DNA from 4 places in the Ancylobacter sp. TS-1 genome. Region 4 is predicted to be linked to each of the others. Evidence: riboswitches for the same ligand, from Rfam matches in the RefSeq annotation. Region 4 holds a riboswitch; each other region holds the start of a gene.
What was found. Region 4 has a riboswitch for thiamine pyrophosphate ahead of GBB76_RS00215 (ABC transporter substrate-binding protein). Riboswitches for the same ligand answer to the same signal wherever they lie in the genome.
Positions count from the first base shown of each region.

Region 1: it holds a riboswitch for thiamine pyrophosphate, as region 4 does, so the genes downstream of both, thiD (bifunctional hydroxymethylpyrimidine kinase/phosphomethylpyrimidine kinase) here and GBB76_RS00215 (ABC transporter substrate-binding protein) in region 4, are expected to answer to the same signal.
Region 2: it holds a riboswitch for thiamine pyrophosphate, as region 4 does, so the genes downstream of both, thiO (glycine oxidase ThiO) here and GBB76_RS00215 (ABC transporter substrate-binding protein) in region 4, are expected to answer to the same signal.
Region 3: it holds a riboswitch for thiamine pyrophosphate, as region 4 does, so the genes downstream of both, thiC (phosphomethylpyrimidine synthase ThiC) here and GBB76_RS00215 (ABC transporter substrate-binding protein) in region 4, are expected to answer to the same signal.

Region 1 covers NZ_CP045144.1:1,111,035-1,114,776, reverse strand. Annotated here, with positions in the region: gene GBB76_RS05440 (DMT family transporter) at 1-496, shown strand, start outside; gene GBB76_RS05435 (Lrp/AsnC ligand binding domain-containing protein) at 500-736, opposite strand; TPP riboswitch at 864-995, shown strand; gene thiD (bifunctional hydroxymethylpyrimidine kinase/phosphomethylpyrimidine kinase) at 1,051-1,857, shown strand; gene GBB76_RS05425 (MFS transporter) at 1,939-3,132, shown strand; gene dgcA (N-acetyl-D-Glu racemase DgcA) at 3,102-3,742, opposite strand, start outside.
Region 2 covers NZ_CP045144.1:1,603,965-1,607,706, reverse strand. Annotated here, with positions in the region: gene GBB76_RS07740 (MHYT domain-containing protein) at 1-1,786, shown strand, start outside; TPP riboswitch at 1,856-1,980, shown strand; gene thiO (glycine oxidase ThiO) at 2,028-3,029, shown strand; gene thiS (sulfur carrier protein ThiS) at 3,007-3,204, shown strand; gene GBB76_RS07725 (thiazole synthase) at 3,233-3,742, shown strand, end outside.
Region 3 covers NZ_CP045144.1:1,830,824-1,834,565, forward strand. Annotated here, with positions in the region: gene GBB76_RS08815 (cation diffusion facilitator family transporter) at 1-824, shown strand, start outside; gene GBB76_RS08820 (lytic murein transglycosylase) at 942-2,204, opposite strand; TPP riboswitch at 2,329-2,454, shown strand; gene thiC (phosphomethylpyrimidine synthase ThiC) at 2,551-3,742, shown strand, end outside.
Region 4 covers NZ_CP045144.1:46,410-50,151, forward strand. Annotated here, with positions in the region: gene clcA (H(+)/Cl(-) exchange transporter ClcA) at 1-568, opposite strand, end outside; gene GBB76_RS00215 (ABC transporter substrate-binding protein) at 742-1,692, opposite strand; TPP riboswitch at 1,771-1,888, opposite strand; gene GBB76_RS00220 (winged helix-turn-helix domain-containing protein) at 2,145-3,344, opposite strand; gene GBB76_RS00225 (GGDEF domain-containing protein) at 3,341-3,742, opposite strand, start outside.

The DNA of each region.
Region 1 (3,742 bases), 1.1 Mb from region 4:
GTCCTTCGACAGCGCCGACCATGTGGTCGGGGCCGCCTGCGCGCTGATCGGGGCCGGCTTCACCGCCGGGGCGATGATACAGGTGCGGCGGCTTACCCAGACCGAGACGACGGCGGCCATCGTGTTCTATTTCCAGGCGCTGGCGGCGGTCGCCGGGCTGGCCACAGCGGGCTGGGGCTGGGTGCGGCCGGGTCCCGGCGAGGCGGCGCTACTGGTGGCGACCGGGCTGATCGGCGGCGTCGGGCAGATCCTGCTGACCGAGAGCTACCGCTACGCGCCCGCCTCGGTGGTGGCGCCCTTCGCCTATTCGGCCATGCTGTGGTCGCTGCTGCTCGGCTTCATCCTGTTCGCCGAGGCGCCGCCGCTGCTGGTGGTGCTCGGCGCGTCCATCGTGATCGGGGCGGGCCTCTTCGTCATCTGGCGCGAGCGGCGCCTCGGCATCGAGCGCAACCGCGAGGACGCGGCGGCGACACCGCCCTCCGGCCCGACCGCCTGAGGCTCAAAACGCCTTGAAGGTGATGATGGTGCGGGTGTCCTGTATGCCCGGGAAGAGATGCACCTTCTCATTGACGAAATGGCCGATGTCGGTGCCCTCCGGCACGTAGAACTTCACCAGCAGGTCGAACTCGCCGGCGGTCGAGTAGATCTCCGAGGCGATCTCCGCGTCGGCGATGGCGTTCGCCACCTCGTAGGAATGGCCGAGGTGACATTTGATCTGCATGAAGAAGGGAACCATCACGGCATTCCGGCTTCGGGTCGGGAGGCCGATAAGGAACAGAAGCCCGGCCCGCGCGCAACCCCTGCCGCCGGCCGGCAGCGGCGCCCGGCTTGCGCGGGCGGGCGGCTTCGCCTATCTCGCCATGACGATCTCGTTGGGGTGCCCGCAGGGGCTGAGAGGCGAGGCGGCGTTGCCCTGAAAATCCGGGCCGCAGCCGGCGCCAACCCACGAACCTGATCCGGGTCATGCCGGCGGAGGGAACGGGTCGCGCGCGCCGGCGAGGGGACTTGCCTGCGACGACGCCCCCGGACCGCGCGGCGAGGGAGGCGAAGATGGGCGGTTCCACACCGATCGCGGTGACGATTGCGGGCTCGGATTCCGGCGGCGGCGCCGGGATACAGGCCGATCTCAAGACCTTTTCGGCGCTCGGCGTCTATGGCGCCAGCGTGATCACCGCGCTCACCGCGCAGAACACGGTCGGCGTCACCGGCATCCACGACGTGCCGCCTGCCTTCATCGGCGCGCAGATCGACGCGGTGTTCTCGGACATCGCCGTCGATGCGGTGAAGATCGGCATGCTCTCGCGCCCCGAGGCCATCGAGGCGGTGGCCGCCGGGCTGGAGCGCCACCGCCAGTCCGTCGTCGTGCTCGACCCTGTGATGATCGCGGCCTCCGGCGACCGGCTGCTGGTGCCCGAGGCGATCGACACGCTGCGCGCCCGGCTGCTGCCGCGCGCCCTGCTCATCACGCCCAATCTGCCCGAGGCCGCCGCGCTGCTCGACGAGGCGCCGGCCGGCACGCTGGCAGAGGTGCGTGCGCAGGCGGAGCGGCTGCTCGCCTTCGGCCCGCGCGCGGTGCTGATCAAGGGCGGGCATGGCGAAGGGCCGGAGAGCACCGACGTGCTGCTCGACGCCGAGGGCGTTCTCGAACTCAGCGCGCCGCGCGTCGCCACCCGCAACACCCACGGCACCGGCTGCACGCTGTCCTCCGCCATCGCCGCCGGCCTCGCGCGCGGCCTGTCGCTGCGCGAGGCGGTGACGGCGGCGAAGGACTATCTCACCCGCGCGCTGGCCCGCTCCGAGGAACTGGAGATCGGGCGTGGCCACGGTCCGGTGCACCACTTCCACGCCTGGTGGTGACGTCGCGGCCGGCGCGCCGAGGGGCCTCGCACGCGCGGCCTGGGGCTGCTATCGAGGCGCGGTCCCCGCTGGTGCCCCGTTGTGCCCGTCATCGCGCCCCGCCATGCCATCGCCGCCGTCTATGCCGGGCTGTTCTTCGGCATCGGCGTCTTCGTGCCGTTCTTTCCGGTCTGGTTGCAGCATCGCGGCTTCGACGCGGCGATGATCGCGCTGGCGCTCGCCATTCCGCAGGTGGTGCGGCTGGTGACGATGCCGCTCGGCGGGCTGCTGGCCGACCATAGCGGCCGGCCGCGCGCCACGCTGATCGGCTATTCGCTGGGCACCGCCCTGTGCTTCGTCTTCATCGCCCTGGCGCCGGGAGCCACCTTCATTCTCGTCGCCCTCGGCGTCGTCGCCGCCTTCTGGCAGCCGAGCCTGCCGGTGCTGGACGCCTATGCGGTGGCGCGCCGGCGCGAGGGGCTGGTGGATTACGGCCGGGTGCGGCTGTGGGGCTCGATGGCCTTCATCGGCGGCAATCTGGTGGCGGGCGGCCTGCTCGCCGGCCTTGCCGGCCCGGTGTCGCACGACGCGGTGATCTGGCTGATCGTGGCCGGCAGCGTCGCGGCGGCCCTGGCCGCCTCGGCCCTCAGGGAAGCCTCGCCACTGCCGCGTCCCGCGAAGGCGCCGGCGGACCGTCGCCCGCGCCGCGCCTTTGGCGGTCTCGCGCCGGTGCTGCTGGTCGGCATGGTCGCCGCGGCGCTGGTGCAAAGCTCGCACGCCGCGCTCTATGCCTTCGCCTCGATCGAGTGGCATTCAAAGGGATTGTCGGACGGCACCATCGGGCTTCTGTGGTCGCTCGGGGTGCTGGCGGAGGTGGTGCTGTTCCATTTCGGCACGCGGGTAACGCACCATCTCGGCCCGGAGCGGCTGCTCCTGCTCGGCGGCCTCGCCGGATTGCTGCGTTTCGCGGCGATGGCGCTCGATCCGCCGCTGCTGCTGCTGCTTCTGTTACAGCCGCTGCACGCGCTGACCTTCGGCTGCACCTATCTCGGCACGGTGGAACTTGTCGCGCGCCACGCGCCGCCCGGTCGCGGCGCCAGCGTGCAGGGGATCGCGGCCTGCGCGACCGCGATCGCCATGGCCGGGGCGACTCTGGTTTCCGGGCCGCTCTGGCAGAGCTTCGGCGCGCAGACCTTTCTGGTCTCGGCGGGCCTGGCCACGGCTGGCGCGCTCCTCGCGCTGGCCTGCGCCTCGATGCGGGCCGATCAGCCCCACAGCGCCGGATCGGGCGGATAGACCACGCTGCCCTCGTAGCGCAGCGCCGGCGCGCGGTCCTGCGCCAGCAGCAGTGGCCCGTCGAGATCGACGAAGCGCGCCAGCGGGGCCAGCAGCATGGCCGGGGCCATGGCGAGCGAGGTGGCGACCATGCAGCCGACCATGATGTCGAGGCCGTGCGCCTGGGCGGCGCGGGCCAGTTCGATGGCTTCGGTGAGGCCGCCGGTCTTGTCCAGCTTGATGTTGAGCGCGTCGTAGCGGCCGATGAGGTCGGGCAGGCCGTCCAGCCCATGCGCGCTTTCATCGGCGCAGATCGGCACCGGATGGGGGATGTCGGCCAGCGCGGCGTCCCGCGCCGCCGGCAGCGGCTGCTCGACCAGCTCGACACCGGCCCGCGCGCAGGCGGCGAGGTTCTCGGCGATGTTCTCGACCGTCCAGCCCTCATTGGCGTCGACGATCAGCCGGGTGCCTGGCACGGCGTCGCGCACCGCGCGCAGGCGCGCCCTGTCGCCCTCAGTGCCCAGCTTGAGCTTGAGAAGGTCATGGCCGCTGGCGCGGGCGGCCTCGGCCATGGCCTGCGGCGTGTCGAGGCTGATCGTGAAGGCGGTGAGCGCCGGCCCGGGCGCGGGGA
Region 2 (3,742 bases), 1.6 Mb from region 4:
GCTCGGCTTCGGCATCGCCGGCATGCACTATGTCGCCATGTGGGGGATGACGATCACCCGGCATGAAGGCGTGCACGACCCGCTCGGCGGCATGGGCAATGTCGAGCTGGTGGTCGTGGTGACGGCGGCGACCTTCGCCATCTTCGTCGCCGTGCTGCTCGCGGCCATGTACGACCGGCGCTTCGCCGTGCTCGCCGACCGCGAGGCGGCGATGCTGCGGGCGAGCGAGGAACGCTACCGCACGCTCTACCGCCGCACGCCGCTGCCGCTGCACTCGCTGGGCGGGGACGGACGGATCGAGCAGGTGAGCGACCGCTGGCTCGACCTGCTCGGCTATCGCCGCGAGGAAGTGATCGGGCGCCCGCTCACCGACTTCATGACCCCCGATTCCGCGCGCCGGCGCAACGAGGAGCACTGGCCGCAGCTGGTCGGCAGCGGCGAACTGCGCGAGGCCGAGTACCGCCTCGTGACCAGAGACGGCCGGATGCTCGACTGCATGCTGTCCGCCGTGACCGAGAAGGACGCGCAGGGCGGCATCCTCAAGACCCTGTGCGGGCTGATCGACGTCACCGACTACCGCGCCGCCGAGGAGGCGCTGCGGCAGGCACAGAAGCTGGAGGCGGTCGGCCAGCTCACCGGCGGCATCGCACACGATTTCAACAACCTGCTCGCCGTGGTGCTGGGCAATCTCGAACTGGCAGCCAAGCGCGCGCCGGGCGATCCGCGGCTGCAGACGCTGCTCGACAACGCCACCCAGGCCGCACAGCGCGGCGCGGCGCTCACCCAGCGCATGCTGGCCTTCGCCCGACGGCAGGACCTGCGGCCCGAGCCCGTCGACGTGCCCGACCTCGTGCTCGGCATGGCCGAGATGCTGCGCCGCTCGATCGGCCCCAGCGTGCGCATCGAAACCCGCTTCCCGCTCGGCCTGCCGCATGCGCGGGTCGACGCCAACCAGCTCGAACTGGCGCTGCTCAACCTCGCGGTGAATGCGCGCGACGCCATGCCCGATGGCGGCACCATCACCATTGCCGCCGGCGAGCGCGTGGTGGCCGTCGGCGACGCCGACGCGGAGGCTGGCAGCGAGGCGCTGCGGCCGGGGCGCTATTTCTGCCTCTCGGTGAGCGACACTGGCGCCGGCATGGACGAGGAGACGCTGGCCCGCGCCGCCGAGCCGTTCTTCACCACCAAGGGCGTCGGCAAGGGCACCGGCCTCGGCCTTGCCATGGTGCATGGCCTCGCGGCGCAGTCGGGCGGCCAGCTTCTGCTCGAGAGCCGTCCCGGCCACGGCACGACGGCGACCATCCTCATGCCCATCGCCGACACTCCCCCCGTGGCTGCGCCGGTCGCGGTGGCGGTCGAGGACGAGATGGTGCCGGCCGGCACGGGCGGGGCGCAGCGCGTGCTGGTCGTCGACGACGACCCGCTGGTGCTTTCCGCCACCGGCGCGATGCTGGAGGATCTCGAATGCCTCGTCACCGAGGCGGCATCGGGGGAGGAGGCGCTGCGCATCCTCGAATCCGGCGTCAGCTTCGATGTCGTGCTGACCGATCAGGCCATGCCCGGCATGACCGGCGTGCAACTCGCGGCGGCGCTCGCGGCCCGCTGGCCGGACCTGCCGGTCATCCTCGGCACCGGCTATGCCGAGCTGCCGCCGGACGCGCGCGCCGGCATGATGCGGCTCGGCAAGCCGTTCAGCCGCGAGGCGCTGCGGCGCGCGGTGATCGCGGCGACGCGCCCGGCGGGCCGGGCGGGCGACAATGTGGTGCCGATCTCGCGCCGTGGCTGAGGCCGCCCTGCGGCCGGCGGGGAATATTGTCGGCCGGCCGGTGACATCGGCCTGCCGAGGGACTATATCCATTTTGTCCGGGGGAGCCTCGTCAGGAGGCTGAGAGGCCATCGGCGCGTCGACCCGACGCGGCATGGCGACCCTTCGAACCTGATCCAGTTGAGACTGGCGGAGGGAGGAGTGAATGACGTTCCCGCACACTGAATCGACCGACACCGCGCCGCATCGGGCGGCCAATGCCATGCGCGTGCGCATCGTGGGCGGCGGCGTCGCCGGGCTTACCTGCGCGCATGCCTTCGCGCGCCGGGGGGCGCAGGTGACGCTGATCGAGCGCCGCAGCGCCACCGGGCAGGGCTGCTCCTGGTATGCCGGCGGCATGCTGGCGCCCTGGTGCGAGCGCGAGAGCGCCGAGCCGATCATCGCCGAACTCGGCTTCGAATCACTCGCCTATTGGCGCGAGGCGGTGCCGGACGTGCCGAACGAGGGCAGCCTCGTGCTGGCGCAGGCGCGCGACCTGCCGGACCTGCGCCGCTTCTCGCGGCGGACCGAGGGGTTCGAATGGCTCGACGGCGCGGGCATCGCCGCGCTGGAGCCGGACCTCGATGGCCGCTTCGAGCAGGGGCTGTTCTTTCCCACAGAGGCGCATCTGGAACCGCGCAAGGCGCTCGCCGCGCTGACCGCCCGGCTGGTCGGCGAGCATGGCGTGACCATCCGCACCGATGCCGACGGCTTCGAGGAGCCGGGCGAGGCCGACATCGTGGTCGACTGCCGGGGGCTGGCGGCGCGCGACACGCTTGCCGACCTGCGCGGCGTGAAGGGCGAGATGCTGGTGCTCTATTCCACCGAGGTGTCGCTGAAGCGCCCGGTGCGCATGCTGCACCCGCGCATCCCGGTCTATATCGTGCCGCGCGGCGACGGGCATTTCATGATCGGCGCCACCTCGATCGAGAATGACGAGCGCGGGCGCGTCACCGGGCGCTCCATGCTGGAACTGCTGGGAGCGGTCTATGCGCTGCACCCGGCCTTCGGCGAGGCCGAGATCGTCGAGATCGGCGCCGATGTGCGCCCGGCCTTTCCCGACAACCTGCCGCGCCTGCGCCGGCGCGGCAACACGATCTATGTGAACGGGCTCTACCGCCACGGTTTCCTCGCCGCGCCGGCTTTGGCGCGTCGCGCAGCGGAACTGGCATTCGACGGGACGTATTTCCCGGAGGTCATGGATGAAGATCATCGTGAATGGTGAGAACGCCGACACGCGCGCGGGCACGCTGGCCGAACTCCTCGGCGAGCTTGGGCTCGGCGAGGCGATGGTGGCGACGGCACTGAACGGCGCCATGGTGCGCAAGGTGAAGCGCGGGGAGACCCAGATCGCCGATGGCGACCGGGTGGAGATCCTCGCGCCGATGCAGGGTGGCTGACAGGGAGGCTGTCATGGATGCGATCAACATGTCCGGGACGCTCGCCGATCCGGTCGAATTCTACGGAACCAAGGTGGGCTCTCGCCTGCTGCTGGGCACGGCGCAATATCCCTCGCCGGCAATCCTCCAGGAGGCGATCCGCGCCTCGGGCGCCGACATCGTGACCGTCTCGCTGCGGCGTGAATCGGGCGCGGCGAAGGCCGGGCAGCCTCTCGCGGGCCAGAGCTTCTGGCAGCTCATCCGCGACCTCGGCGTAAGGGTGCTGCCCAACACCGCCGGCTGCAAGACGGTGAAGGAAGCCGTGACCACCGCCGAGATGGCGCGCGAGCTTTTCGACACGCCCTGGGTGAAGCTGGAGGTGATCGGCGAGGACGACACGCTGCAACCCGATGTGTTCGGGCTCGTCGAGGCGGCGCGCATCCTGTCGCGCGACGGTTTCCAGGTGTTCCCCTACACCACCGAGGACCTCGTTGTGGCGGAGAAACTGGTGGCCGCCGGCTGCGAGGTTCTGATGCCGTGGGGCGCCCCGATCGGCTCC
Region 3 (3,742 bases), 1.8 Mb from region 4:
AATACGCCGCCTTCCTGCTCACCGGCAGCATCGCGCTGTATTCGGACGCGCTGGAAAGCATCGTCAACGTCGCCACCGCCATCGCCGCCGTGCTGGCGCTCCGGGTCAGCAACAAGCCGGCCGATGCCGCCCATCCCTATGGCTATGCCAAGGCCGAGTATTTCTCGGCCGTCATCGTCGGCGTGCTGATCGTCGTCGCCGCGATCTCGATTTTCCGCGAGGTCTACGTCAACTGGACCGAGCCGCACACGCTCGACGCGCCGCTGCACGGCCTGCTGCTCAATGCCGGCGCCACCGTCGTCAACGCGGTGTGGTGCGCGGTGCTGCTGCGCCAGGGACGTCGCGCCCGCTCGCCGGCGCTGATCGCCGACGGGCGCCATCTTGTGACCGACGTCGCCTCCTCGGCCGGCGTGCTGGCCGGCGTCGCCCTCGCCATCGCCACCGGCTGGGAGAAGCTCGACCTCATCCTTGCCGGCCTCGTCGCCCTCAACATCCTGTGGTCGGGCTGGAGCGTGCTGAAGGAAAGCGTCGGCGGCCTGATGGACCATGCCGTGCCGGCGGAAACGCTGGGGCTGATCCGCACGCTGATCGCCGCCGAGGCGACCGGGGCGATCGAGGCGCACGATTTGCGCACGCGCCAGGCCGGGCGCATGACCTTCGTCGACTTCCACCTCGTGGTGCCGGGCGACATGCCGGTCAGCGAGGCGCACGCCATCTGCGACCGCATCGAGGACGCCATCGAGGCTCAGGTGCCCGACGCGCTGGTCAACATCCATGTCGAGCCGGAAGTGAAGGCCAAGCAGCACGGCGTGCCGGTGCTGTGACATTCCTCCTCATCCCGGCTGACGCGTAGCGGAGAGGCGGGATCGCTGCCCGCTCTCTTCCTTCACGCGATCCCGGATCGGCCTATCGGCCGTCCGGGATGACGACGGGCCCCGCCCTCACCGCCCCGCGCGCAGCGCCGCCACCAGTTCGGCGGTGGGATAGGAATCGGCCGGCAGGCCGAGCCGCATCTGCTCGGTCCGCACCGCCTGCCGCGTCGCCGCGCCGACAATGCCGTCGATGCGCCCGACATGGTGGCCGCGCGCGTTGAGCAGCCGCTGCAGCTCCTGCACCTGCGCCATCGACAGCACCGGGATCTTGTCGCCCTGCCCGCGATTGAACGGCCCGGCGCCGGCCACGCGCGCGGCGAGATAGGCCGCCGAGGTCGCGTAGACCAGCGAGTTGTTCCACTCGGTGAAGGCGTCGAAATTCGGATAGACGAGGAAGGCCGGGCCGAAGCGGCCCATCGGCAGCAGCAGCGAGGCGGGAAGCTGGTCGGCCGGAAGCTGGCCGCCGCCGGCCCGCACCACGCCCGCCTTCGCCCATTGCGCGCGCGGATGCTTGATCGAAAGGTCGGCCTGCTCCCAGGGCATGTTGGCGGGCACGCGCACCTCTTCCAGCCAGGGCTGGCCGGGCTTCCAGCCGAGCGAGCGCAGATAGTTCGCCGCCGAGGCGAGCGCGTCCGGCGCCGAGCGGATCAGGTTGATGTGGCCGTCGCCGTCGAAGTCGACGCCGTAGTTCAGATAATGGTCGGGCAGGAACTGGAACTGGCCCAGCTCACCCGCCCACGGGCCGCGCATGGTCTGCACGGTCAGGTCGCCGCGATCGATGATCTTCAGCGCCGCCATCAGCTGGGTACGGAACATCTCGGCCCGCCGGCAGTCCCAGGCCAGGGTCGCGACGGAGCGGATGGTCGACTTGTCGCCCATGAAGGCGCCGAAATCGGTCTCCAGCCCCCAGAAGGCGACAAGCACCGCGCCCGGCACGCCGAAGGTCTGCTCGATGCGCGCGAACAGCTCGGGATTCTTCTGGATGTGCTGGCGGCCCTGCTGGATCCGGTAATTGGCGACCATGCGGTCGGAGAACTGGAAGAAGCTCTGGCCGAACACCTTCTGCCCGCGATCGGTGCCCACGATGTCGGGGGCGTAGCTCACCCCGTTCAGCGCCGTCGACACGGTACGCGGCGAGACGCCCTGCGCCACCGCCTCCTGCTTGAAGCCGGCCAGCCACTGGTCGAAGCCGGCGCCGTTATTGCCGCAGTTCTGCTGCGCCGAGGCCGGCAGCGGCGCCAGCAGCGCGGCGGCGAGTGCGCCCGCCATGAGCAGGCCGGAGGCCGTGATGCGGCGGGTTGCGGTGCGGAGCGGAAGCGTCAGGCCGGCCATGAATCCCCCGATGTCTCTCGAAGCGTCGTTTCCTCGTGAATCAGCAATCTACAGGAAATGCGGCGGCGGCGGGGTGACGGCGCCGGCCGGATTTGACCCCGCCGCGACTTTGGTCGAAGATCGCCCTCGTTCCAAGGGGAGCCCCGCTAGGGGGCTGAGAGAGCGCCGGCACGCCGAGAGGCGGGCAACGCGATGACCCTTCGAACCTGATCCGGGTCATGCCGGCGAAGGGATCGGAACCGAATGGCGTCGCGTCTCCCGGGCTTGCCCGCATGGCGCACACCGCCATCCTTCCCCAACGTCAAAATACCCGGGTCTCCCCAACCATTGGTTCTGGAGATCCACAATGACGACTGAAACCCCGAAAAAGCCCGACGCTCTGGGCGTCGCCACCGGCGCCATCCCCGGCTCGCGGCGCATCTATGCCGAATGCCCGGCGCGCGGCTTTCGCGTGCCCTTCCGCGAAATCCTGCTGCACCCCTCCGCCGGCGAGCCGAACCTCGCCGTCTACGATGCCTCAGGCCCCTATACCGACGAGGAAGCGGCCATCGACATCAATGCCGGCCTCGCGCGTCCGCGCGAGGAATGGGTACGCGCGCGCGGCGATGTCGAGCCGTATGAGGGGCGCACGGTGAAGCCGGAGGATAATGGCCACGTCTCGCCCGAGAAGCTGGTCGCGCCCTTCCCGCTCCGCCACCGCCCGCTGCGGGCCAAGGGCGGCGCGGCGGTGACGCAGATGGCCTATGCCCGCGCCGGCATCGTTACACCCGAGATGGAGTTCGTCGCCCTGCGCGAGAACGGGCTGCGCGAGCGGGTACGCGAGATCATCCGCGACGGCGAGGATTTCGGCGCCGCCATCCCCGACGTGGTGACGCCGGAATTCGTGCGCCAGGAGGTGGCGCGCGGGCGGGCGGTGATCCCCGCCAACATCAACCATGGCGAGCTGGAGCCGATGGCGATCGGCCGCAACTTCCTCGTCAAGATCAACGCCAATATCGGCAATTCCGCCGTCACCTCCTCGGTGGCGGAGGAAGTCGACAAGATGGTGTGGGCGATCCGCTGGGGCGCCGACACGGTGATGGACCTCTCCACCGGGCGCAACATCCACAACATCCGCGAATGGATCGTGCGCAACTCGCCCGTCCCCATCGGCACCGTGCCGATCTACCAGGCGCTGGAGAAGGTCGGCGGCGTCGCCGAGGATCTGACCTGGGAGGTGTTCCGCGACACGCTGGTCGAGCAGGCCGAGCAGGGCGTCGACTATTTCACCATCCATGCCGGCGTGCGCCTGCCCTTCGTGCCGCTCACCGCCAATCGGGTGACGGGCATCGTCTCGCGCGGCGGCTCAATCATGGCGAAGTGGTGCCTCGCCCATCACCGCGAGAGCTTCCTCTACGAGCGGTTCGCGGACATTTGCGAGATCATGCGCGCCTATGACGTCACCTTCTCGCTCGGCGACGGGCTGCGTCCCGGCTCCATCGCCGACGCCAACGACGCCGCGCAGTTCGCCGAGCTGGAGACGCTGGGCGAGCTGACGA
Region 4 (3,742 bases):
CGACGGCGATGTAGCTGCGCGAGGAATAGGGAAACTGCCGGCGGGTTTCCTCGATGACGAAGAGCACCGCCGCCAGCGGCGCGTTGAACGCCGCCGCGAGGCCCGCCGCGCCGCCCGCTGCGAGCATCGCCCGCATGTCCTCGGACGGCCATTTCATCAGGTCGGAGGCCGCCTTGGCGACCGAGGCGCCGATATGGATGGTGGGGCCCTCGCGGCCGAGCACCATGCCGGAGGACAGCGAGAGGAAGCCGCCGACGAACTTCACCGGCAGCACGCGGTGCCAGCGCACCTCGCGCAGCCCTTCCATCGCGCCCTCGATCTCCGGCACGCCGGAGCCGCTGGCTTCCGGGGCGAAGCGGCGCACCAGCCAGAGCGCGGTGAGGGTCATGGCGGCGGCGACCAGCGCGCCGGCGGCGTAGAGCGCGACGCCGTCGAGCTGGAGAGTCCCGTGCAGGAAGGCGGGCCAGGCGGCGGTGAAGGTCTCGACGCCGACATGCAGGCCGGAGCCGAGCACGCCGACGATCGCGCCGACCAGTATCGCCACCGCGTGATACGGCACATTGCTCATGCCTGCCCCTCTGCGTCCCTGCTGCCCCCGCATCGGTTAGCATCGCTGGGCGGGGATCGGAAGGTTTCATGAGCAACGTCATCCCCGGGCTCGACCCGGGGATCCACGGTCTGGTCGCCAGAAGGCGTGGATGGCCGGGCCAGGCCCGGCCATGACGGGGTGAGTGGCGGCGTCTACGGCAGCGTCGGCGCGTAGACCGAGACCGGCTCGACCTTGTCGATCAGGCCGTGGCTTTTCATGAAGTCGCCGAAGCGGGCGTAGCGGCCGGAATCGAGCGCCGCCGGGGCATGGGCGAAGCGGCGCAGCGTGTCGGCCCAGGCGGTGCGGTTGAGCTCGTCGTCGAGCTTCGGATTCGCCTTCACGAACACTTCCCAGGCGTCCTGCGGGTGGTTGAGGATGTAGATAGTGGCGTCCTCGACGGCGGCCAGGAAGGCTTTGAGGCGCGGGTCGCCGATCTTGTCCTTGTGGGTGACATAGATCAGCTCGTCGAAGACCGGCACGCCGTGCTCCTCGGGGAAGAAGGCCAGCCCCTCCTTGCCCTCCAGCCGGATCTGGGTGAGCTCGAAATTGCGGTAGGCGCCGATCACCGCGTCGACCTTGCCGGCGACGAGGGCGGGGGAGAGCGCGAAATTGACGTTGATCATCGTCACGTCGGAGGGCTTGAGCCCGGCGCTCGCCAGCATGGTGCCGAGCAGCGCGTCCTCCAGCCCCGCCACCGAATAGCCCACCGTCTTGCCCTTGAGGTCGGCGATCGACTTGATCGGACCGTCCTTCAGCACCACCAGCGCGGTGAGCGGGGTCGACACCAGCGTGCCGAAGCGCACCAGCGGCAGGCCCTCCTTGACCGAGAGATAGAGGCTCGGCTGGTAGCTCACCGCGATCTCCGCCTGACCGGCGGCGACGAGGCGCGGCGGGGCGGACGGATCGGCCGGCGCGACGAGTTCGACGTCGAGGCCGTGCGCTTTGAAGAAGCCTTTCTCCTGCGCCACGATCAGCGGGGCGTGGTCGGGGTTGACGTACCAGTCGAGCAGGACGGTGAGCTTGTCGGCGGCCGCCGCCGGGGCAAGCCCGAGCGCGAGGGCCATGAGGATGCCGCCGGTGCGCGCGGCAAGGTTCTTCAGCATTGGATCTCCTCCCTTGTGGAGATCCGGCACATGAGCTTTCGGGGGAAATCCGGCTCGGGTCCGCGCGGCTCGCGTGGCTTCCCGCCGTCGTTCCGTCCCTTCGCCGGCATGACCCGGATCAGGTTCAAAGGGTCTGGCGGCTGCCATCTCAGCCCCTTCGGCCATAAAGGCCGGCGGGACACCCCTCGGACACGGCAAGGCTAGCATCGCTGGCATGCCACGGCAATCAGGCGGGTGGGGGTGGGGGATTCCGGCGGACAAGCGATCCCGGATCGGCCTCCGGCCGTCCGGGATGACAATGAAGCGAACGTGCCGTCATCCCGGCCGCAGGACATCCTCGCCGCCCTCATGCCCGGGCTTGACCCGGGCACCCAGAGTCCGGGTGTGCGGCCCAAAGGTCTGGATCCCCGGGTCAAGCCCGGCGATGAGGGGCGTTTCGAGCGGCGCCGCGTCTACTCGCCCCGCCAGCCGTCGAGATAGACGGTGCGCTCCACCCCGGCGAAGCGGCCGAGGCGGGCGAGTTCCGCGTCGAGCGCGTCGAGCCGGCCGCCGGAGGCGCGCACGCCCGGCTCCAGCCACAGCCGGCGCACGTCGAGCGTGCCGGCCTTGCGGTCCGCCTTCATGTCGATGCGCCCGATCATCCGGTCGCCTTCCAACAGCGGGAAGACGTAGTAGCCATAGACCCGCTTGGGCGCCGGCACGAAGACCTCGATGCGGTAGTTGAAGCCGAACAGCCGTTCCGCCCGGTTGCGGTCGCGCAGCAGCGGGTCGAACGGGCTCAGCACCCGCAGCCGCGCGGGCGGGGCGGGCAGCGCGTCGAAGGCGGTCGCGGCATCGGCAAAGGCGTGCGAGGCGCGCGGGCGCCCGTCCGCCCCGGTGAGCAGGACCGGCACCAGCCGGTCGCGGGCGGCCTCGACCCAGCGCCGCGCCTCCTCCGGCGTGATCAGGCCCCAGAAGGCGGCGATCTCGCCCGAGGTGGCAAAGCCCAGCCGTTCCAGCGCCGATGTGCAGGCCCAGTCGACAAAGGCCTCCTCCGACACCTCGCCGGCGAAATGGCGGGACGGGATGACCCGCTCGGTGAGGTCGTAGACCTTCTGGAAGCCCTCGCGCCCGGCGATGGCGAGCGCGCCGGTGCGCCAGTGATATTCGAGCGCCGTCTTCTCCGGGTGCCAGTTCCACCAGCCGCCGGGCTGGCGCTTGCCCTCGCCCGGCTCCTGCTCGAAGTCGCGCGCCATCAACGGGCCCTCGCGGCGCACGCGCTCCAGCACGTGGTCGACATAGCTCTCGAAGCCGTTCTCGTGCCAGGAGCGCCAGCGCTCGGCCAGCGTCGCGCGGGCGCGGGCGAAGCGGTGCTTCCAGTAGGGGAACAGGTTCGCCGGGACGATGGCGGCGTCGTGCGTCCAGTGCTCGAACAGCGCGCCGTCCTTCTCCAGCAGCGCGGTAAGGTGCTCGCGCTTGTAGCTCGGGTTGCGGGCGAAGAGGATGTGATGATGCGCGCGCTCGACGGTGGCGATGCTGTCGACCTGCACGAAGCCGAGATCGTCGATCAGCTCCAGCAGTCCCGCCCGGCTCATCGCGCCGCGCGGCCGGCTGAGCTGCTGCCGGGCGAGGAAGATGCGGCGGGCCCCGGCATTGGAGAGGACGAGGCTCACGCGTCACCGATCCAGTCGAGAGCCACCGCGACGCGACCGCCGGTCGCCTTGGCGGCGTACATCAGCGTGTCGGCGCGGCCCAGCAGCGTGTCAGAATCGATCTGCTGCCGGGTGACGGCGACGCCGATGGCCGCCCCGATGGAAAGCCGGTGTCCCTCGGCCTCGATGGCCGCGCACAGGGCATCGGCGAAGGCCTGCATGGCCTCGAGGGTCGGAATGTCATCCTGCGAGAAGGTCGTGATCTTGGCGAACTCGTCGCCGCCGATCCTCGCCACGAGGTGCCGGGAACCGGCATGGCGGCGCAGCCGGTCGGCGAGCGTGCGCAGAACCGCGTCGCCCGCCGCGTGGCCGAAGCGGTCGTTGACCGTCTTGAAGCCGTTGAGGTCGATATAGGCGAG